Variovorax sp. PBL-E5: one gene and its partners. The protein of the gene in region 2 interacts with the protein of the main gene of each other region in a pairwise test. Links are inferred from orthologs where the notes say so. Each region holds a gene or a part of one and is shown on either strand. Other genes may lie near its edges.

Evidence for each region. Proteins that work in one complex are often made in the same cells at the same time.
Region 1: the proteins of secA (region 2) and secG interact in binary tests that used the Escherichia coli proteins (3 or more experiments, as listed by UniProt). The link is inferred for Variovorax sp. PBL-E5 from one-to-one orthologs.
Region 3: the proteins of secA (region 2) and WDLP6_RS11240 interact in binary tests that used the Escherichia coli proteins (3 or more experiments, as listed by UniProt). The link is inferred for Variovorax sp. PBL-E5 from one-to-one orthologs.

The regions. Positions count from the first base shown.
Region 1 is NZ_LR594671.1:3,351,257-3,358,333, forward strand. Bases 1,213-4,201 are described here. They hold secG (preprotein translocase subunit SecG), read right to left. Parts: upstream 2,924-4,201; coding sequence 2,501-2,923; downstream 1,213-2,500. Other genes in these bases: WDLP6_RS16265 (NADH-quinone oxidoreductase subunit C), read right to left, coding at 1,213-1,366; WDLP6_RS16270 (NuoB/complex I 20 kDa subunit family protein), read right to left, coding at 1,382-1,861; WDLP6_RS16275 (NADH-quinone oxidoreductase subunit A), read right to left, coding at 1,877-2,236; tpiA (triose-phosphate isomerase), read right to left, coding at 2,962-3,711; WDLP6_RS16295 (NAD(P)H-quinone oxidoreductase), read right to left, coding at 3,721-4,201. Also shown: WDLP6_RS16260 (NADH-quinone oxidoreductase subunit D), read right to left, coding at 1-756; more of WDLP6_RS16265, read right to left, coding at 758-1,212; more of WDLP6_RS16295, read right to left, coding at 4,202-4,719; pnp (polyribonucleotide nucleotidyltransferase), read right to left, coding at 4,802-7,077. UniProt on the Escherichia coli protein: Subunit of the protein translocation channel SecYEG. Overexpression of some hybrid proteins has been thought to jam the protein secretion apparatus resulting in cell death; while this may be true it also results in FtsH-mediated degradation of SecY.
Region 2 is NZ_LR594671.1:1,196,240-1,204,391, reverse strand. What follows is about bases 4,860-8,152. They hold secA (preprotein translocase subunit SecA), read right to left. Parts: upstream 7,850-8,152; coding sequence 5,060-7,849; downstream 4,860-5,059. Other genes in these bases: WDLP6_RS35475 (hypothetical protein), read left to right, coding at 7,852-8,152; argJ (bifunctional glutamate N-acetyltransferase/amino-acid acetyltransferase ArgJ), read right to left, coding at 4,860-4,942. Also shown: WDLP6_RS05830 (MBOAT family O-acyltransferase), read left to right, coding at 1-313; WDLP6_RS05825 (hypothetical protein), read left to right, coding at 322-1,338; cell division protein ZapD, read left to right, coding at 1,375-2,130; WDLP6_RS05815 (DNA gyrase inhibitor YacG), read left to right, coding at 2,204-2,413; WDLP6_RS05810 (NUDIX domain-containing protein), read right to left, coding at 2,407-2,838; WDLP6_RS05805 (ATP-binding protein), read right to left, coding at 2,847-3,716; more of argJ, read right to left, coding at 3,713-4,859. UniProt on the Escherichia coli protein: Required for protein export, interacts with the SecYEG preprotein conducting channel.
Region 3 is NZ_LR594671.1:2,302,142-2,308,951, forward strand. Bases 1,213-3,934 are described here. They hold WDLP6_RS11240 (YbgC/FadM family acyl-CoA thioesterase), read right to left. Parts: upstream 2,945-3,934; coding sequence 2,480-2,944; downstream 1,213-2,479. Other genes in these bases: tolA (cell envelope integrity protein TolA), read right to left, coding at 1,213-1,312; WDLP6_RS11230 (ExbD/TolR family protein), read right to left, coding at 1,316-1,753; tolQ (protein TolQ), read right to left, coding at 1,770-2,483; WDLP6_RS11245 (pyridoxal phosphate-dependent aminotransferase), read right to left, coding at 3,018-3,934. Also shown: dnaE (DNA polymerase III subunit alpha), read left to right, coding at 1-312; more of tolA, read right to left, coding at 329-1,212; more of WDLP6_RS11245, read right to left, coding at 3,935-4,217; transcription antitermination factor NusB, read right to left, coding at 4,214-4,750; ribH (6,7-dimethyl-8-ribityllumazine synthase), read right to left, coding at 4,747-5,211; ribBA (bifunctional 3,4-dihydroxy-2-butanone-4-phosphate synthase/GTP cyclohydrolase II), read right to left, coding at 5,240-6,400; WDLP6_RS11265 (riboflavin synthase), read right to left, coding at 6,397-6,810.

The DNA.
Region 1 (7,077 bases), 2.2 Mb from region 2 along the record:
CCATTCGACGCCCGAGCCGCGCAGCATCGGGCCGGTGAAGCCGAGGTTGAGCGCGCGCTCCGGCGTGACGACGCCGATGCCGACCGTGCGCTGCTTCCAGATGCGGTTGTCGGTGAGCAGCGTCTCGTACTCGTCGACCATCTTCGGAAATCGCCGGCAGAAGTCGTCGATGAAATCGAGCAGCGAGCCCTGGCGGTTCTGGTTGAGGCGCTCGATCGCCTTCGCGTTCTTGATCTTGCTGACCTTGTACTGCGGCATCGCGTCCGGCAGGTCGCGGTAGACGCCGCCCGGACGGAAATAGGCCGCATGCATGCGCGCGCCGGACACGGCCTCGTACATGTCGAACAGGTCCTCGCGCTCGCGGAAGCAGTAGATGAGCATGTTCATCGCACCGCAGTCCAGGCCGTGCGCACCGAGCCACAGCAGGTGGTTCAGCAAGCGCGTGATCTCGGCGAACATGACGCGGATGTACTGCGCACGCTCCGGCACCTCGAGGCCCATCAGGCGCTCGATGGCGAGGCAGTACGCGTGCTCGTTGCTCATCATCGAGACGTAGTCGAGCCGGTCCATGTAGGGCAGCGACTGAATGTACGTGCGCGTTTCGGCGAGCTTTTCGGTCGCGCGATGCAAGAGGCCGATGTGCGGGTCGGCGCGCTGGATCACTTCGCCGTCCAGTTCGAGCACCAGGCGCAGCACGCCGTGCGCTGCCGGATGCTGGGGACCGAAGTTCAGCGTGTAGTTCTTGATTTCCGCCATGTCAGTGCAATCCGCCGTAGTTGTCTTCGCGGATCACGCGCGGCGTGATCTCGCGCGGCTCGATCGACACCGGCTGATAGATCACGCGCTTCTGGTCCGCGTCGTAGCGCATCTCGACATGCCCGGAAACGGGGAAGTCCTTGCGGAACGGATGGCCGATGAAGCCGTAATCCGTGAGGATGCGGCGCAGGTCGTCATGACCCTCGAACACGATGCCGTAGAGGTCGAAGGCTTCGCGCTCGAACCAGCCTGCGGCGTTCCAGATGCCGGTCAGCGAATCGATCACCGGCAGATCTTCGTTGGGCACGAACACCTTGAGGCGCACGCGCTGGTTGAGGCTGACCGACAGCAGGTGCGTGACGACGCAGAAGCGCTCGCCTTCCCAGGTGCCTTCGCGGTAGTCGGAATAGTCGAGGCCGCAGAGATCGATCAGCTGCTCGAAGCGGCAGCCCGGCGCATCGCGCAGCAGAGTCGCGGCCTCGATGTAGTCGGCCGCGCCGACCACCACCGTCACCTCGCCGAGGCGCAGGGTGACGCTCCTGGCTTTGGCGCCGAGCGTTTCGGTGATCTGGGTCTTCAGTGCCTCGGGAGCAATGGCAAAGTCGGTCATCGTCTCTCGCTTGGTTCAGGCACGCGCGATCGTGTTGGTGCGTCGGATCTTCTGCTGCAGCTGGATGATTCCGTACAGCAGCGCCTCGGCGGTCGGCGGGCAGCCCGGCACGTAGACGTCGACCGGCACGATGCGGTCGCAGCCGCGCACGACCGAATAGCTGTAGTGGTAGTAGCCGCCGCCGTTGGCGCACGAGCCCATCGACAGCACCCAGCGCGGCTCGGGCATCTGGTCGTAGACCTTGCGCAGCGCGGGCGCCATCTTGTTGCACAGCGTGCCCGCCACGATCATCAGATCGGACTGGCGCGGACTCGGGCGGAACAGCATGCCGAAGCGGTCGATGTCGTAGCGCGCGGCGCCGGCGTGCATCATTTCCACGGCACAGCATGCGAGGCCGAAGGTCATCGGCCACAGTGATCCGGTCTTGGCCCAGTTCACCACCGAGTCGTAGGTGGTGGTGACGAAGCCTTCCTTCATGACGCCTTCAATGGCCATTTCGCGGATTCCTTGTCATTCCCAGTCGAGGGCGCCTTTTTTCCACTCGTAGACGAAGCCCACGACGAGGATGGCGAGAAAGATCATCATGGCCCAGAAGCCGACGGCGCCGATCTGCTTGAGCGCGATCGCCCACGGAAAGAGAAAGGCGATCTCGAGATCGAAAAGAATGAAGAGGATGGCGACCAGGTAGTAGCGCACATCGAACTTCATGCGCGCATCCTCGAAGGCTTCGAAGCCGCATTCGTAGGGCGCGTTTTTCTGGGCGTCGGGGCGGTTGGGCCCGAGGATGTAACCGAGAACCTGAGGCGCGACGCCTACACCGACACCGACCAGGATGAACAGCAGGACGGGGAGGTAGGAATCGAGGTTCATCGGGAGGTTCTATCACCGCTTGCCACCGGCAGGAAGCGTTCATTCCTGCCGGTGAGATTTGGTGCGGTCGGCGAGACTCGAACTCGCACAGCTTTCGCCACTACCCCCTCAAGATAGCGTGTCTACCAATTTCACCACGACCGCGGTTTTTTGCTGTCCGAATGGCATGAGGAACCCGTTGAGGTTTTGGCTTTCCGGACAGCTTTAGAGTTTACCCTGAAATGCGGTCGTTTTCACTCGACGGCCGCATCGATCACGCGCGGATCACTTGCTCGGGATCTGGCCAGCGCCCGAAGCAGGTGCAGCCGGCGCCGACGCCGCGGCGCTCGCGGCCTGCGCGGCAGGTTCGCTGCCCGCAGGGATCTGCCCTGCCGCATTCGAGGCCGCGGGTGCCGGCGGCGGTGCGGCGATGGCCGCGCGTTCGAGCAGGCTGCCGCCGCCCGAAGGCTGCGCATGACCGAAGTAGGCCAGCATCAGCGTGCAGGCGAAGAAGACCGCAGCGAGCACCGCCGTCGTGCGCGAAAGAAAGTTGGCGCTGCCGCTGGCACCGAAGAGACTGCCCGCACTGCCGCTGCCGAAGGCCGCGCCCATGTCGGCGCCCTTGCCGTGCTGGATCAGGATCAGGCCGATCATCGCGAGCGCGGTGAGCATCTGCACGCCCACCAGGATATTGAGGACCACGTTCATTCGTTCTAACTCCTAATTGATTGGCCGTCGCGCCCGCATCAGCGCGCCGCGGCAATGATCTGCAGAAAATCGGGCGCCTTCAGCGATGCGCCGCCGATCAGGCCGCCGTCGATATCGGCCTGCGCCAGCAGCTCGGCCGCATTGGCGGCGTTCATGCTGCCGCCATAGAGAATCCGGATGCCGGCGGCGTGTTCGCTCGCGGCATGGTGCAGCTGTGCGCGCAGCAAGGCATGCACCGCCTGCGCCTCGTCGGGTGTCGCGGTCTTGCCGGTGCCGATGGCCCACACGGGCTCGTAGGCAACGACGACTTCGCTGATGCAATGGCCGTTGACATGGATCACCGCCGCGAGTTGCCGCTTGACGACGTCCTCGGTCTGCCCCGCTTCGCGCTGTGCCAGCGTTTCGCCGACGCAGACGATCGGCGTGATGCCGTTGGCGAGCGCAGCGGCGGTCTTGGCAGCCACCGCCTCGTCCGTCTCGCCGTGGTACTGGCGGCGCTCCGAATGGCCGACGATCGCATAGCGCACGCCGAAGTCCTTCAGCATCGCAGCCGATTGCTCGCCCGTGAACGCGCCTTGCGGCTGGGCCGACAGGTCCTGCGCGCCAAGCGCGATCGGCGAGCGCGCGACCAGCGCCTGCACCTGCGCCAGGTACGGCGCTGGAACGCACACCGCGACCTCGCAGGCGGGCGTGCCGATGCCCTGCAGCAGGGCCTTCACCAGCGCCTCGTTGGCGCCGAGGCTGCCGTTCATCTTCCAGTTTCCGGCGATCAGCTTCTTCTTCGTCATGCCATCTCTTCACCAGGTCAGCACGATCTTGCCGATGTGCTGATTCGATTCCATCAACGCGTGCGCCTGCGCGGCGCCGCTCGGCTCGCCGCCGGCAGCGAAGCTGCTGTGGACCACGGGCTTGACCGCGCCGCTTTCGAGCAGCGGCCAGACCTTCTCGCGCAACGCCTTGGCGATCGAGCCCTTGAAGGCGATCGGCCGCGGACGCAAGGTCGAGCCGGTGACCGTGAGCCGCTTGCGCAGCACCATGCCGGCGTTGAACTCGCTCTTGACGCCGCCCTGCACCGCGATGATCACGAGGCGACCGTCTTCGGCCAGGCATTCGATCTCGCGCGCGACGTAGCTGCCGGCGACCATGTCGAGCACGACGTCTACACCCTTGCCGCCGGTGAGGCGCTTGGCCTCCGCGACGAAATCCGCGGTCTTGTAGTTGATCGCATGGTCGGCACCGAGCTTGCGGCAGGCTTCGCACTTGTCGTCGCTGCCCGCGGTGACGATCACGGTGGCGCCGAGCGCCTTGCCGAGCTGGATCGCCGTCACGCCGATACCGCTCGAGCCGCCCTGGATCAGCAGCGTCTCGCCCTTCTGCAGGCGGCCGCGTTCGAACACGTTGCTCCAGACGGTGAAGAAGGTCTCGGGCAGCGTGGCCGCATCGGCATCGCTCCATCCCTTGGGCACCGGCAGGCATTGCGCGACGGGCGCCGCGCACAGCTCGGCATAGCCGCCGCCGGCGACCAGCGCGCACACGTGGTCGCCGATCTTGAATCCAGCATCGGCCATTGCCTTCGCGTCGCCCGACACGATCTCGCCGGCCACCTCGAGGCCCGGCAGGTCGGAAGCGCCCGGCGGCACCGGATAGTTGCCGGTGCGCTGCAGCACGTCGGGCCGGTTCACGCCGCTCGCGGCCACGCGGATCAGCAATTCGCCCGCGCCCGCGACCGGCGCAGGACGTTCCACCACGCGCAGCACCTCGGGGGCACCGAACGATGTGATTTCAATGGCTTTCATGGTTTTTCCTGGCAGCGCCCGGCGGGCGGAAATCGCTGGTTCCACGACGCGCGGCGGCGTTGCAGCCGCCGCGCGCACCTCATCAGGATTGATGCTCGCCGCGATGGGCGTCCTGCGGCAACGGCTGTTGCTCAACCACCTGCTCGGCCTGTTGTTCACCGCCGCGCTCGTTGTTGTTCTCGAAGCGCGGTGCGCGCTCGGGACGCGGCGGACGATCGCCACGGTCGCCACGGTCGCCGCCGCGATCACCACGGTCGGAACGCTCGCGACGCTCGCGGTCTTCGCGCGGCGGACGGTCGTTGAACTCCATGCCGGCCGGACGCTCGGTCAATGCCTTCATCGACAGCTTGACGCGGCCCTTCTCGTCGGTCTCGAGCACCTTGACCTTGACGATCTGGCCTTCGCTCAGGTAGTCGGTCACCTTCTCGACACGTTCGTGCGCGATCTGGCTGATGTGCAGCAGACCGTCCTTGCCGGGCAGCAGGTTGATCAGCGCGCCGAAGTCGAGGATCTTGGTGACCGGGCCTTCGTAGACCTTGCCGATCTCGACTTCCGCCGTGATCTGCTCGATGCGCTTCTTGGCCATCTCGGCCTTCTCGGGATCGGTCGAGGCGATGGTGATGGTGCCGTCCTCGTCGATGTTGATCTGCGTGCCGGTTTCCTCGGTCAGCGCGCGGATCACCGAGCCGCCCTTGCCGATCACGTCGCGGATCTTCTCGGGGTTGATCTTCATCGTGAACAGGCGCGGCGCGAAGCTCGAGACCTCGGCCTTCGCCTCGCCCATCGCTTCCTGCATCTTGCCGAGGATATGCATGCGCGCTTCCTTGGCCTGCGCCAGCGCGACCTGCATGATTTCCTTGGTGATGCCCTGGATCTTGATGTCCATCTGCAGCGCGGTGATGCCGTTGGTCGTGCCGGCCACCTTGAAGTCCATGTCGCCCAGGTGATCCTCGTCGCCCAGGATGTCGGTCAGCACCGCGAAGCGGTTGTCTTCCTTGATCAGACCCATCGCGATGCCGGCCACGTGCGCCTTCATCGGCACGCCGGCGTCCATCATGGAGAGACAGCCGCCGCAGACCGAAGCCATCGACGAGGAACCGTTCGACTCGGTGATCTCGGACACGACGCGGATGGTGTAGGGAAACTCGTCCTTGCTCGGCAGGCATGCCACGAGCGCGCGCTTGGCCAGGCGGCCATGGCCGACTTCGCGGCGCTTGGTCGAGCCCATGCGGCCCACTTCGCCGGTGGCGAAGGGAGGCATGTTGTAGTGGAACAGGAAGCGGTCTTCGTATTCGCCCATCAGCGCGTCGATGCGCTGCGCGTCGCGTTCGGTGCCGAGCGTGGTCACGACCAGCGCCTGGGTTTCGCCGCGCGTGAAGAGCGCCGAGCCGTGGGTGCGCGGCAGCACGCTATTGCGGATCTCGATCGGACGCACGGTGCGCGTGTCGCGACCGTCGATGCGCGGCTCGCCGGCCAGGATCTGGCCGCGGACGATCTTCGACTCGATCGCGAACAGCAGGTCGTTGACCTTGCCGGCGTCGAAGGGCTCGCCGCTTTCCTTGAGCGCGGCCATCACGCCGGCGTTGGCTTCGCGCAGCGCTTGCGTGCGGGCCTGCTTGCTGCGGATCTGGTAGACCGCGCGCAGCTTCTCTTCGGCCAGGCCCTTGACCTTGGCGACGAAGGCTTCGTCTTCGGCCGGCGCCTTCCAGTCCCAGACCGGCTTGCCGGCATCGCGCACGAGTTCGTGGATCGCATTGATCGCGATGTTGGCCTGCTCATGGCCGAACACCACGCCGCCGAGCATGATCTCTTCGCTCAGTTGCAGGGCTTCGGACTCGACCATCAGCACGGCGGCTTCGGTGCCGGCGACCACGAGATCCATCTGCGAATCCTTGCGCGCGGTCTGGCCGGGGTTCAGCACGTACTGGCCGTTGATGTAGCCCACGCGCGCGGCGCCGATCGGGCCGCTGAAGGGAATGCCGGAGACCGACAGCGCGGCGCTCACGCCGATCATGGCGGCGATGTCGGCATCGACCTCGGGGTTGAGCGACAGCGTGTGGATGACCACGTGCACTTCGTTCAGGAAGCCTTCGGGAAAGAGCGGGCGGATCGGGCGGTCGATCAGGCGCGAGGTCAGCGTCTCATGCTCGCTGGGCTTGGCTTCGCGCTTGAAGAAGCTGCCGGGGATCTTGCCCGCGGCATAGGTCTTCTCGATGTAGTCGACGGTCAGCGGAAAGAAGTCCTGGCCGGGCTTGGCGGTCTTGGAGGCGACCACGGTGGCCAGCACCACGGTTCCTTCGATGTCCACGACCACGGCGCCACTGGCCTGGCGGGCGATCTCGCCGGTTTCCAGCACGA
Region 2 (8,152 bases):
GGCGATGGACATCTACAAGGGCATGCTCGGCATGCACGGCGGCCCTTCGCTGGGTGCCTTCCGCGAATTCACCGCGATCCCCTACCGCAAGCCGGAGTTCTTCCAGACGACCCTGGTCGCGCTCTTCATCTGCCTCGCATTGCCGCCCACCATCTCACTGGAACGCTGGGTGCCGCAAGCCCAGGCCCTCGCCGGACGACCGCGCCTGGCCTGGATCTTCACCGCGCTCATGGCGTTCGGTACGGTCTACCTGCTCGGCGCGTGCGTGTCGAAGCTGGGCTCGTACAGCCCGTTCCTCTACTTCCAGTTCTGAGTTCCGACATGACGCCCGCAAAACTCTGGCTGCAGATCTTCCTGTCCGGCTTCGCCGTCATCGTCGCCTTGCTGGCCGTGACGCTGACCACCCCCGTGCCCTATGGCGACCTCAGCCGGATAGGCCTGATGTCGGACCGCGATTTCGGCTGGAAGACCACGCCGCCCCACGTCGATCCCGAATACCTGCGCGCCGTGCCGGTGACCCAGGCGGACATCCTGGTGATCGGCGACAGCTTCTCGATGACCAACCGGTGGCAATCGGTGCTGACCAAGGAAGGCTATCGCGTCACGACGATCTTCTGGGGCCAGCTCGACGAGCGGATCTGCGACGACCTCGACGGCTGGCTCGACCTCGCAGGCTTTCGCGGCAAGCTGGTGATCCTCGAAAGCGTCGAGCGGCTGTTGGCGGGGCGGCTCGACAACACGCAGACGTGCGCGCACATGAGAGTGCCCTTCGACGCCAAGACCAAGCCCTTCATCGAGCCGCCGGCCGAGGTGCCGGGTTTCGCGCTCAACTGGAACGCCAAGCTGAGCTCAGGTTGGCACACCTTCTGGAACACGCGGCGCGCGGAGACAACCGACGACGACAACGCGATCTCGGGCTATTGGACCAAGGCCCGCTCGGTGCCCGATGGCTGCACGATGTTCAGCAACCGGCTCTGCAACAAGGCACTGTTCTTCGGCGAGGACGACGACAACGGCGAACTCACCCCGAAGAACGCCGAGCAGATGCGCTCCATCACGCAGGCGCATCGGAGCCGCTCGATCATGTGGATGGTGATCCCCAACAAGACGACGGTCTATGTCGCCCCGGATCGTTCGAAAGACTTTGTGACAGCGCTGCTGAAGGACGGGCTCGGCCCCGACCTCTTCAGCTTTGCCTTGGACGAGAAAAGAAAAATCCGCGACTTCTTCCTCCCCAATGACACGCACATCTCCATGCAGGGCCAGCTCGTGCTCGGGGCACGCATGCTCGAGGCCGTTCGCAAAATCCTCCCGGCACCGCCAGGCAAGGCTTCTTGAAGCTATCATTCATCACGGACTAAATGCCGCCCCCGCGTGATCCTCTACGAGTACCCCTTCAACGAGCGCATACGAACGTACCTGCGGCTGGAACATCTGTTTCGCCGCCTCGGTGAATTGGTGCCGGCCGACTCGGCCCTCTCGCATCACTACGCGCTCGTCACCATCTTCGAGATCATGGATGTCGCGGCGCGCGCAGACCTCAAGGCCGATGTGCTGCGAGACCTGGACAAGCACAAGAACGTCTTCAACAGCTACCGCGGCAACCCGGCGATTTCCGAGTCGGTGCTCGACCAGGTCGTCGGCCAGCTCGAACGCAACTTCGCGACGCTCAACACCGTGCCCGGCAAGGCGGGGCAGTCGCTGACCGAGAACGAGTGGCTGATGAGCATCCGCAGCCGCGCGGGCATTCCCGGCGGTACCTGCGAATTCGACCTGCCGGCCTACTACGCGTGGCAGAACCGCCGCGCCACCGAGCGCCGCGCCGACCTGGAACGCTGGTCGTCGACGCTCGCGCCCCTGGCCGAGTCAATCTACCTGCTGCTCAAGCTCCTGCGCGACGCCGACGTGCCGTACAAGGTCATCGCAGCCAACGGCCAGTTCCAGCAGACCCTTCCGCAAGGGCGCAGTTTCCAGCTGCTTCGCCTTCGCATCGATCCCCTGCTCGGCCTCATTCCGGAGATCAGCGGCAACCGGCTCATGGTGTCGGTCCGGCTGATGCGGCACGAAGCCGACGACCGCCTGCACCAAAGCACCGATGCGGCGCCGTTCGAACTGACCCTCTGCGCATGAGCGCCGCGCCGGACCGCTCCAAGCAAGCTCGCTCCCGCTTGGCGGGACGGCGCGAAGCACCAAGGGTGCTCCGATGAGCGCCACGAATTCGATCGGCGAGCGCATCGTTCGCTGTCCTGCGTGCGGTGGAGACAGCGTCTATGCGGCCAGCAACCCGTACCGGCCCTTCTGCAGCGCCCGTTGCAAGGGCATCGACCTCGGCGCCTGGGCCAGCGAAGACTTCAGGATGCCCGCGGACGCACCGCCCGACGACGATCCCTTCGGCGACCCCAAGCGTCAATAGTCCTTCGTGGCGGCCAGCCCGCGCTCTTCGGCGAGCCAGCCCAGGACCGGCAGCGCGCCGGGCAGCACCGGCGTCACCTCGAGCGGCAGCTGCTGCCAGCGCATCGACTGGCCTTCGCGCATCTCGAACGCGCCGGCCCATGCCCTGACCTTGCACCAGTGCAGCCGCACCAGCGCGTGGGGATAGTCGTGCTCGGTGATCTTCCAGACCTCGGCGCTGGCGATGGTGATGCCGAGTTCCTCGTGCAGTTCGCGCCGCAGCGCCTGCTCGACCGTCTCGCCGGCCTCGAGCTTGCCGCCCGGAAATTCCCAATAGCCGGCGTAGGGCTTGCCCTCCGGCCGCGTCGACAGCAGCAGCGCGTCGTCGTCACTGCGGATCAGGATGCCGACCGCGACCTCCGTATGTTTGCGCGATGATGTCGTCATGGTGGTGCTCAGACTCGACCCGCATGGTCGCGCGCAAACTGGTACGCGACGCGGCCGCTGCGCGAGCCGCGCTCGAGCGCCCACACCAGCGCTTCGGGGCGAGCGGCCTCGATCGCCGCGGCATCGGCGCCGAAAGACGACAGCCATTGCGCGACGATCGCAAGGTACTCGTTCTGGCTGAAGGGATAGAAGCTGACCCAGAGGCCGAAGCGCTCCGACAGCGAGATCTTCTCCTCGATCACCTCGCCCGGATGGACCTCGCCGTCCTCGGTGTGGGTGTAGCTCAGGTTGTCCTTCATGTACTCGGGCAGCAGGTGGCGCCGGTTGCTGGTCGCGTAGATCAGCACGTTGGGCGTCGCCGCCGCAATCGAGCCGTCGAGGATCGACTTGAGCGCCTTGTAACCCGGCTCGCCCTCGTCGAAGCTCAGGTCGTCGCTGAACACGATGAATTTCTCGGGCCGCTGCGACACCACCTCGACGATGTCCGGCAGGTCGGTCAGTTCGGCCTTGTCGACCTCGATCAGGCGCAGCCCCTGCGCCGCATAGGCGTGCAGGCAGGCGCGAATCAACGACGACTTGCCGGTGCCGCGGGCGCCGGTCAGCAGCACGTTGTTGGCCGGCTTGCCTTCGACGAACTGCCGCGTGTTGCGCTCGATCTTTTCCTTCTGCAGATCGATTTCCTTCAGCGCATCGAGCGACATCGCGGCCACGTGGCGCACCGGCTCCAGCGTGCCATGGCCCGAGCTGCGCCGCCGGTAGCGCCAGGCGATCGAGGCATTCCAGTCGGCGGGCGACGACAGCGGTTGAGGCAGGATCGACTCGATCCGGGTGATGAGCTGTTCGGCGCGCTCGAGCAGGTGTTCAAACTTCTCGTTCACGATCTGTAATCGGCGTTGATGGAGACGTAGTCGTGGCTCAGGTCGCAGGTCCAGACCGTGTCGCTGGCCTCGCCGCGGCCGAGGCCGATGCGCACCGTGATTTCGCTCTGCTTCATCACGCGCTGGCCGTCTTCCTCCCGGTAGGAGGGATTGCGCCCTCCCTGGACGGCCACATGCACGTCGTCGAGGTGCAGGTCGATGCCCGTCTGATCGAGATCGGCGATGCCCGCGTAGCCGACCGCCGCCAGGATCCGCCCCAGGTTCGGGTCGCTCGCATAGAACGCGGTCTTGACCAGCGGCGAATGCGCCACCGCATAGGCCACTTGCCGGCACTCGGCCGCATCGCGTCCGCCTTCGACGCGAACCGTGATGAACTTGGTCGCGCCCTCGCCATCGCGCACGATGGCCTGGGCCAGCTGCCGCGCGACGTTCTGCATCGCTTCGACCAACGCGCGTCCGTCCGTCGAATCGAGCGAGGTGATCACGCCGTGCTGCGCCTTCTGCGTGGCGATGACCACGAAGGAATCGTTGGTCGAGGTGTCGCCATCGATCGTCACGCGGTTGAACGAGGCGTCGGCCAGCGCCTTGGCCAGTGGCTGGATCAGCGAAGCATCGATCTTCGCGTCGGTCGCCATGAAGCCGAGCATGGTCGCCATGTTCGGCCGGATCATGCCGGCGCCCTTGCTGATGCCGGTGATCGTGACGGTCGCGCCGCCGATCTGCACCTGCCGGCTGAAGGCCTTGGGCACGGTGTCGGTGGTCATGATGCCCTCGGCCGCGCGCGCCCAATGATCGGGTGCGGCGTCGGCCAGTGCGGCGGGCAGCCCGGCCTCGATCCGGTCGATCGGCAGCGGCTCCATGATCACGCCGGTGGAGAAGGGCAGGATCTGCTCGGGCGCGAGATCCAGGTGGCGGGCCAGCGCGATGCAGGTCGCGCGCGTGCGCGCCAGGCCGTCCTCGCCGGTTCCGGCATTCGCGTTACCGGTATTGATGAGCATGGCGCGGATGCCGAAGTCGCGCGCCAGATGGTCGCGGCACACCTGAACCGGCGCGGCGCAGAAGCGGTTCTGCGTGAACACGCCACCGACGGCTGCGCCTTCGTCGATCAGCACCACCGTCAGGTCCTTGCGACCGGCCTTGCGCACGCCCGCTTCGGCCACGCCGATGCGAACACCGGGCACCGCATGCAGCGCGGCAGGATCGGGAGCGGAAAGGTTCACTGGCATGGGCGATGTCTCGATGCGAGTTTCAGGAATACCGCGGAACCGGCTTCGCCGGGCCGCAGGTGTTGCCCCCTGCAAGGGGGTTGGCGAAGCGACACGAAGTGCGCGAAGACTGGGGGTTCACGTCAGCTTCCCGTGACAGTGCTTGAACTTCTTGCCGCTGCCGCAGGGGCACGGGTCGTTGCGTCCGACGCGCGCGAAGGCCGCGGCGCCGGCGCTCAGACCCGAGCCCAGGCCCGCGGCGGCCAGCCGGCGCTGGCTCTCTTCGTCGACCCGCACCTCGACCTCGCCCGTTTCGGTGGGCGCCGAATAGGTGATGTTGGCCATGTTCTCGCCGCGGTTCTCCATCGCTTCGGCGGCTTCCTCGAGCTGCTCGCTCGACTGCACACGCACCGTCATGAGCTGGCGCGTGACTTCGTTCTTGACGGAGTCGAGCAACTGGCCGAAGAGCTCGAAGGCTTCGCGCTTGTATTCCTGCTTGGGTTGCTTCTGCGCATAGCCGCGCAGGTGGATGCCCTGGCGCAGGTAGTCGAGCGAAGCCAGATGTTCGCGCCAGTGCGTGTCGATGCTCTGCAGCAGCACCATGCGCTCGAACTGGGTGAAATTCTCCTGCCCGATCAAGGCGACCTTGGCATCGAAGGCCGCGTTGGCCGCGGCGACCACCTTCTCGACGACGTCCTCGTCGGACATCGCGCTCGCGGCCTCCACATCCTTCTGCAACGGAATGTCGATGCCCCATTCGTCGGCCAGGAGCTTCTCGAGCGTGGCCAGATCCCATTGCTCCTCGACCGATTCGGGCGGCACATATTGGCGCACCAGGTCGGTGAAGCAGCCCTCGCGCAACGCCCCAATCTGCGCGGTCAGCTCGCCGGCATCGAGGATGTCGTTGCGCTGCTGGTAGATCACCTTGCGCTGGTCGTTCGAGACGTCGTCGTACTCGAGCAATTGCTTGCGGATGTCGAAGTTGCGCGCCTCGACCTTGCGCTGCGCGCTCTCGATGCTGCGCGTGACGATCCCGGCCTCGATGGCCTCGCCGTCGGGCATCTTCAGGCGGTCCATGATCGCCTTGACGCGATCACCCGCGAAGATGCGCATCAGCGGATCGTCCAGGCTCAGGTAGAAGCGCGAGGAGCCGGGATCGCCCTGCCGGCCGGAGCGCCCGCGCAGCTGGTTGTCGATGCGGCGCGACTCGTGGCGCTCGGTGGCGATGATGCGCAGGCCGCCGAGCGATTTCACGAGCTCGTGGTCCTTGTTCCACTCGGTGCGCAGGCGCGCGACCTCGGCCGCCTTGGCGGCGTCATCGAGCGCCTCGTCGGCCTCGACCGCCTCGATCGCCTTCTCGACGTTGCCGCCGAGCACGATATCGGTGCCGCGGCCGGCCATGTTGGTGGCGATCGTGATCATCTTCGTGCGGCCGGCCTGGGCCACGATGTCGGCCTCGCGCGCGTGCTGCTTGGCATTGAGCACCTGGTGCGGCAGGCCGACCTTGACCAGCAGCCCGTCGATGATCTCGGAGTTCTCGATCGACGAGGTGCCCACCAGCACCGGCTGGCCGCGCTCGTAGCATTCGCGGATGTCCTCGATGGCTGCGTCGTACTTCTCGCGCGTGGTCTTGTAGACGCGGTCGAGCTGGTCCTCGCGCCGGCTGTTCCGGTTGGGTGGGATGATCATGGTCTCGAGACCATAGATCTCCTGGAACTCATAGGCCTCGGTGTCGGCCGTGCCGGTCATGCCGGCGAGCTTGGCGTAGAGACGGAAGTAGTTCTGGAAGGTGATCGAAGCCAGCGTCTGGTTCTCGGCCTGGATCTCGACGCCTTCCTTGGCCTCCACGGCCTGGTGCAGGCCATCGCTCCAGCGCCGGCCCGTCATCAGGCGACCGGTGAATTCGTCGACGATCACCACCTCGCCCTGCTGCACCACGTAGTGCTGGTCGCGGTGGTACAGGTGCCGCGCGCGCAGCGCGGCATTCAGGTGATGCATCAGCGTGATGTTGGCCGGGTCGTAGAGCGACGCGCCCTCGGGCAGCAGCTTGAATTCGGCGAGGATCTGCTCGGCCTTCTCGTGGCCGTCCTCGGTCATGAACACCTGGTGCGTCTTCTCGTCGACCGTGAAATCGCCCGGCTTGGTCACGCCCTCGCCGGTGCGTATGTCGGCCTCGCCCTCCTGCTTGACCAGCAAGGGCACGACCTTGTTGATCGCGAGATAGAGCTCGGTATGGTCCTCGGCCTGGCCGCTGATGATCAGCGGCGTGCGGGCCTCGTCGATCAGGATCGAATCCACCTCGTCGACGATCGCATAGTTCAGTCCGCGCTGGACGCGGTCGCGCGTCTCGTAGACCATGTTGTCGCGCAGGTAGTCGAAGCCGTACTCGTTGTTGGTGCCGTAGGTGATGTCGCTGCCGTAGGCCTCCTGCTTTTCCTCGCGCGGCATCTGCGGCAGGTTGATGCCGACCGTGAGCCCGAGGAAGTTGTAGAGGCGCCCCATCCACTGCGCATCGCGGCTCGCGAGGTAGTCGTTGACCGTGACCACATGCACGCCCTTGCCGGTGAGTGCGTTCAGGTACACGGGCAGCGTGGCCGTCAGCGTCTTGCCTTCGCCTGTGCGCATCTCGGAGATCTTGCCGTTGTGCAGCGCCATGCCGCCCAGCAGCTGAACGTCGAAATGGCGCATCTTCATGACGCGCTTGGACCCTTCGCGCACCGTCGCGAAGGCCTCGGGCAGCAGGTCGTCGAGCGACTCGCCCTTGGCGACGCGGTCCTTGAACTCCTGGGTCTTCGCGCGCAGGGCCGCATCGTCGAGCTTCTCGAAAGAGGGCTCCAGCGCGTTGATGCGCTCGACCGTCTTGCGATACTGCTTCAGGAGCCGGTCGTTGCGACTGCCGAAAATTTGGGTCAGGAAGTTGGTGGCCATGAGTGGAGATCGACGCACACTCGCTGCATGCGGGCGCATCGATCGAAATCCCTAAGATAGACAGGAATGAACTTGGGCGCGCTTTGCATGAAAGCAAGCGGGCCCGCCTGCAGCAATGCCGGCAAACCGTTGATTTTAGCCACCTTGCCCAGCCTGCCGGACCGCCCGACCTGCCACCCATGAACCGCCGCTTCCATCCCGTCACTTTGCTCGAGGCCACCGAGGGCTCGCCCACGCTGGCGAGCCTGGCCGCCCGGGCGCGCGATGCGAGCGAACGGCTGCGCGCGGTGGAGGACCTGATCC
Region 3 (6,810 bases), 1.1 Mb from region 2 along the record:
GCGCGCTTCCAGGTTCAGCAGGTGTGGGACCTGGCGACGGCGCGCTGCCGCTTCGGCAAGTTCCTGCGCGTGGCGGTCAACGGCAAGGCGCCGGACATCGCGCGGCTGGTGAAGGAGTTTCCGCCGCGCACCGAACAGAGCGAGCATGGCGAGCTGCTGCAAGGGCTCGGCGTGCGGCTGTCGATGGCGCGCGGCGGCGCGCAGGTCGAACTGCAGCTGGGCGAACGCGCGAAGTTCTTTCCGACCGATGCGGCGCTGGCGAGCTGGATGGCGCAGGCCGATGCGGGGCGTGCGGCGGTGGTCTACGAATAGCGGCTGAAGCGCTGCTTCAGCGCTTGGGCTTCAGCGTGACGATCAGCCGTGGCGGCACGGTGCCGTCGATGTCGCGCGGCAGCTTCTCCGTCTTCTCCAGGGCACGCAGCGCGGCTTCGTCCCAGGCGGGCAGGCCACTGGACTTGGTCAGCGTGGGCGTGCCGACGATGGTGCCATCGGGCGCCAGACGCACATCGAACTCCGCGCCCGGATTGCCGCTCACCAGATCGGCATCGGGGAACACCACGTTGGGCCGCACGGCCGCCGCGACCCGGCCGCCGTAGCTGCCCGACGGGCCCGAGGACTTCAGCGCCGTTCCCTTCGAGTTGTCGTCGCCGCTTGCGCCCGCGAGGCCCTGCATGCGCTTGAGCGTGGCTGCGCGGTCCGCCGCCAGCTGTGCCGCCTGCTTGGCGTCGGCCTCTTTCTTCTTCGCCGCTTCGGCCTGCTTGGCCGCGGCGTCCTGCTGCTTCTTCAGCTCGGCCTGCTTCTGCTGCTCTTCCTTCTTGCGCTCGGCCTCGTCCTCGGCGCGCTGCCTGGCTTCGGCGTCCTTCTTGTCCTGCGCGGCCTTCTTGGCGGCGTCGAGCTTCTTCTGCTGTTGCGCCTGCTGCTCGAGCTCGCGCTCCTTCTGCTCTTTCTGTTCCTTTTGCTTCTTCTCGCGCTCGAGGGCGATGTCGGGCGCGCGCGGCGCGGGCGTGGGCTCGGGCGGCTTCACGGCCTGCGGTGGTGGGGGAGGTGGCGGAGGCGGCGGTGGCGCGGGCCTCGGGGCCGGCGCAGGCGGCACGGGCGTCGGCGGCGCCGACAGCCGTGGCGCGGCCTGCTGCACGGTCGAAGACCACAGCTCGGCCTCGACCGCCTCGTCCTCCGCTTCGCGCTTCCAGTTCACGCCCCAGGTCAGCGCCGCGATCAGCAGCGCGTGCGCGATCAGCGCAAGCACCACGGCGCGCGGCGTGCCGCGCTGCGGCGGCGGTGCGAACTCGGGGCGGTCGGCGGCGAGCGACATGCCTTACCTGGCGCCGGTGGTCGTGACCGACAGCCCGACGCGGTCGACGCCGCTGCGCTTGAGCTGGTTCATCGCCTTGACCACGGTTTCGTACTTGACGGACTTGTCGGCACTGATGATCACCGGGCGCTGGTCGTCGCCGCCCTGCGCGGTCTTGGCGGCCGAGCCGATCTGCGTCATCGGAATGGAAATGCCGCCGCTGCCCATCGACGGATCCTTCTTGATCTGCACTTCGTCGTCGCTCTTGATGACGATCTCGATCGGCTTGTCGGGCTGCTTGTTGGCGCGGTCGACGCTCGGCAGGTTGATCACGCTCGGCGTGATCAGCGGCGCCGTGACCATGAAAATGATCAAGAGCACCAGCATCACGTCGATGAACGGGACCATGTTGATCTCGTTGATCGTGCGGCGGCCTCGGCCGCGGGAGGACATGGCGGGCATGGTGCGGTACTCCGCCTCAGCGCCCGGTGGCCGGCGTGACCGAGGCCGGGTTGACGTGCGCCGTCAGGTTGCGCTGCAGGATGTTCGAGAACTCTTCGATGAAGGTCTCGAGCGCGATCGCGATCTTGTCGATCTCGCGTGCGAAGCGGTTGTAGGCCACCACGGCCGGAATGGCTGCGAACAGGCCGATGGCGGTGGCGACCAGGGCCTCGGCGATGCCGGGCGCCACGGTCGAGAGCGTGACCTGCGCGAGCGCCGCCAGGCCGGTGAAGGCATGCATGATCCCCCACACGGTGCCGAACAGGCCGACATAGGGCGAGACCGAGCCGACGGTGGCCAGGAAGGAGAGGTTCTGCTCGATCGCGTCGAGTTCGCGCTGGAAGCTCGCCCGCATCGCGCGGCGCGCGCCGTCGAGCAGGGTGCCGGCATCGCTGACGTGGCGTTCGCGCAGCTTCTGGTATTCGCGCATGCCGGAAGCGAAGATGCGCTCCATCGGGCCGGCGAACTTGGCGTTCTGCGCGGCGGACGCGAAGAGTTCGTTCAGGCTGGTGCCGGACCAGAACTCGCGCTCGAAGTCGTCGTTGAGCGCGCGCGTGCGCTTGAGCGAGAAGAACTTGCGGAAGATGGCAGCCCAGCTGGCAACCGACACGATGAGCAGCAGCGCCACCACAAACTGCACCGGAAGACTGGCATGGACCAGGAGATTGAGGATCGACAGTTCTTGATTCATGGCTGATGAGGTTGAGACATGGAGCCCGCATAGCGCTCGAGGGTTCCCGAAACTTGCCGCGGCATACGCGAAGGTCGGAGCGTGACGGCATCGACCCAGCCGATCCGGATCGTGCCCTCGCACAGCAGCAAGGGCTCGGGCGAAACGCCCTCGGCACGGCCTTGCTCTGATTTTGATAGCACGCGTTGACCGATTATCAGCGACGCGGAGCCGATCTCCCGCAGATCGGCTGTAACCAGCAGTTCGTCGTCGAGCCGCGCCGGGCGATGGTACTTGAGCTGCGTCTCGCTGACCACGAAGATGCCGCCACTTTCCTCGCGCAGCCGGCCCTGGGCGACGCCCAGCGAACGAAGCCATTCGGTGCGCGCGCGCTCCATGAACTTCAGGTAGTTGGCATAGAACACGATGCCGCCGGCATCGGTGTCTTCCCAGTAGACGCGGATGGGAAAGACAAAAGTCATGGGTGCACCCTTGACGCTTCGCGCCTTCCCGCCAAGCGGGAGCGAGCTTGCCTGGGGCGGCCCGGCGCTGCGCTCATGCGGCGATGGCCGCACTGGCCCATGCGCGCAGCCGCGCGACCGATTCCTCGAGATGGGCCATCGAGCTGGCCGTCGAGAAGCGAACGAAGCGGCCGGTCTGGTCGGTGCCGAAGTCGCGGCCGGGCGTGATGGCGACATGCGCCTGCTTCATGGCCTCGAAGGCGAAATCCCAGCTGCCGGAAATGCCGAGCTTCTCGCCGAAGGCCGAGCAATCGGCCCAGGCATAGAAGGCGCCGTCGGGCACCACCGGCACCTTGAGGCCCAGCGCATCGAGCTGCGGAATGAACCAGTCGCGCCGGGCCTTGAACTCGGCGCGGCGTCGTTCGTATTCGGTGATGCTGTCGGCCTCGAAGCAGGCCAGTGCCGCATGCTGCGAGACGGTGCTGGCGCAGATGAAGAGGTTCTGCGCCAGCCGCTCGATCGCCGGCACGAGAACGTCGGGCACCACCAGCCAGCCGAGGCGCCAGCCGGTCATGTTGAAGTACTTGCTGAAGCTGTTGATGCTGATGACCTGGTCGTCGATGGCGAGCGCGGTCTGGCCATAGGTGGCGTCGTACGAGAGGCCAAGGTAGATCTCGTCGATCAGCGTGATGCCGCCGCGCCGCGTGACGACGTCGTGGATGCGGCGCAGTTCGTCGGGCGCGATCGAGGTGCCGGTCGGGTTGGACGGCGAGGCCAGCAGCACGCCGCGCGTGTGCGGGGTCCAGGCGGCTTCGACTTTCGCGGCGCTGAGCTGGAAGCGTTCGGCCGCGGTGGTCGGGATGAGCACGGCGCGGCCGTCGGCCGCGGTGACGAAATGGCGGTTGCAGGGATAGCTCGGATCGGGCAGCAGCACTTCGTCGCCGGCCTCGATCAGCGCGAGGCAGGCCAGCTGCAGCGCGGCCGATGCGCCGGCCGTGATGACGATGCGACGCGCCGGCACGTCGACGCCGAAGCGCTCGGCATACCAGCCGCTGATGCGCTCTCGCAGGCGGTCGAGTCCCGTGGCCTGCGTGTACTGCGTCGCGCCGGCGCGCACGGCCCGTGCGGCGGCTTCCTGCACCAGCGGCGGCGCGGTGAAATCGGGCTCGCCGATGTTGAGGAAGATCATCGGCCGCTCGGTGTGCGCCACCTCGCATGCCAGCGTGGCGGCGGCCTTGGCGACCTCCATCACATAGAAAGGCTCGATGCGCTCGGCGCGCTTCGAAATCCTCACGGCCGGGCCTTTCCGCTGGCGCGGTCGGCTTCGACCTCGGCCGGCCGCAGCTGCGGCGCGAGCCCGTTGAGCACCGCATTCACGTACTTGTGGCCGTCGGTGCCGCCGAATTCCTTCGCGAGTTCGATGCACTCGTTGAGCACCACGCGCCATGGCACGTCGAGGCAGTGCTGGAATTCGTAGACGCCGATCCACATCACCGCGTGCTCGATCGGCGAGATCTCCTCGAGCTTGCGGTCGAGCAGCGGCACGATGAGCGCGTCGAGCCGATCAGCGCCTTCGATCGATCCGTGCAGCAGCGCGTCATAGTGCGCCGCATCGGCCTTGTGGAAGCCAGCGAGGTCGCGCGTGAACTCGTCGATCGCCGCGGCCTCGTTGCGTCCGACGAGGTGCTGGTAGAGCGCCTGCAGCGCGAACTCGCGGGCGCGGCTGCGGTTCGACTTGGCGGAGGCCTTGCGCGCGCCGGTGCTGGTGAGGCCGGTGCGCGACTGGCGCGGCTTGCCGTTGTTCTCGGCCTTGGTGGATTCGGTCATGAAAAGGTGGCGAGCAGTTGCGCCATCTCGACAGCGACGCGTGCCGCGTCGCGGCCCTTGTCGGTCTGCCGGGCGATCGCCTGTTCGAGGTTCTCGGTGGTGAGGATCGCGTTGGCGATCGGGAGGCGATGGTCGAGCGCGACGCGGCTCACGCTGGCGCCCGATTCGTTGGCCACCAGTTCGAAGTGATAGGTTTCTCCGCGGATGATGCAACCCAGCGCGATCAGCGCGTGATAGCGCCCGCGCCGGGCCAGCGCCTGCAAGGCGACCGGCACTTCGAGTGCGCCGGGCACGCTGAAGTGGTCGATGTCGTCATCGGCCACGCCCAGCGCGGCGAGTTCGCTGCGGCAGGCCTTCGCCAGCGCATCGGTGATGTCTTCATTGAAGCGCGCCTGCACGATGCCGATGCGCAGGCCCTTGCCGTCGAGCGGCGCACCGGTGCCCTTGTTCGCGTGTTGCATCAGCGGATCCGCCTTGCGAGTCGCGTCTTCATTTTTCTTCCTTGGTGATGTAGCCGGCGATCTCCATGCCGTACCCGGCCGCCATGCTGGGCATGCGGCGCGGCGTGCCGAGCAGGTTCATGGTGTGAACGCCGCATTCGCGCAGGATCTGCGCGCCGATGCCGTAGCTGCGCAGGTCCATGCGGCCGCGCTCCGGCGCCTGGGCGGGGCGCGCGGTGCCGTCGAATTGCGACAGCAGTTCAGCGCCCGTCTCGCCGCAGTTGAGCAGCACGGCGACGCCCTTGCCCTGGGCCGCGATGTGGGCCAGGCTGGCATCGAGGCTCCACGAGTGCAGCGAGCGGTTGACTTCGAGCACGTCGAGCACGGAGAGCGGTTCGTGCACCCGCACGTCCACCGTGTCGCCCGCATCCCATCGGCCGCGCACCAGCGCCAGGTGCACGCCCTTGCTCGGCTTGTCGCGGAAGGCATGGGCGGTGAAGTTGCCCCAGGCCGTGTGGATCTCGCGGCAGCCGACCTTCTCGATCAGCGATTCGTTGCGGCTGCGGTGCTCGATGAGCGCGGCGATGGTGCCGACCTTGAGGCCATGCTCGGCCGCGAACACCTGCAGATCGGGCAGCCGGGCCATGGTGCCGTCCTCGTTCATCACCTCGCAGATCACCGCGGCGGGCGAGCAGCCGGCCATCGAGGCGAGGTCGCAGCCGGCCTCGGTATGGCCCGCGCGCATCAGCACGCCGCCGTCGACCGCCTGCAACGGAAAGATGTGGCCGGGCTGGACCAGATCGGCCGCGACGGCGTCGCGCGCGACCGCGGCCTGCACGGTGCGGGCGCGGTCGGCCGCCGAGATGCCGGTGGTCACGCCCTCGGCGGCTTCGATCGAGACGGTGAACGCGGTGGCGTGCTTGGCGCCGTTGCGCGCCACCATCGGCGGCAGCTGCAGCCGCTCGCACATCTCGCGCGAGAGCGTCAGGCAGATCAGGCCGCGCGCATGGCGGGCCATGAAGTTGATCGCTTCGGGCGTCACGTGGTCCGCGGCGATGACGATGTCGCCTTCGTTCTCGCGGTCTTCCTCGTCGACCAGGATCACCATGCGGCCGGCGCGCATCTCGGCCACGATCTCTTCGACCGGGGAGATCGGCGCGGGCGCCGGGCCGCTGCGGGAGGCCGCGATCGGCGTGACGGATGCGTTCATGGGCTGCTGTCTTTCTGTGCGGAGGGAAGGGCGCCGGCCTGGAGCATGCGCTCCACGTAGCGGGCGACGGTGTCGATCTCGAGGTTGACGCGGCTGCCGGCCGTGAGGCTGCCGAGCGCCGTGTGGTCGACCGTGTGCGGGATCAGGTTGATGCTGATCTCGCTGCCGTCGGCGCGGTCGTTCACGGTATTGACGGTGAGGCTCACGCCATTGATGGTGATGGAGCCCTTGTACGCCAAGAAGCGAGCGAGCTCGGGCGGCGCCAGCACGCGCAATTCCCAGCTCTCGCCCACCGGGGCGAAATGGCTGATGGTGCCGATGCCGTCCACATGGCCGGACACGATGTGGCCGCCGAGCCGGTCGCTGGCGCGCAGCGCCTTTTCGAGGTTGACGCGTGTCGCCTCTTCGGC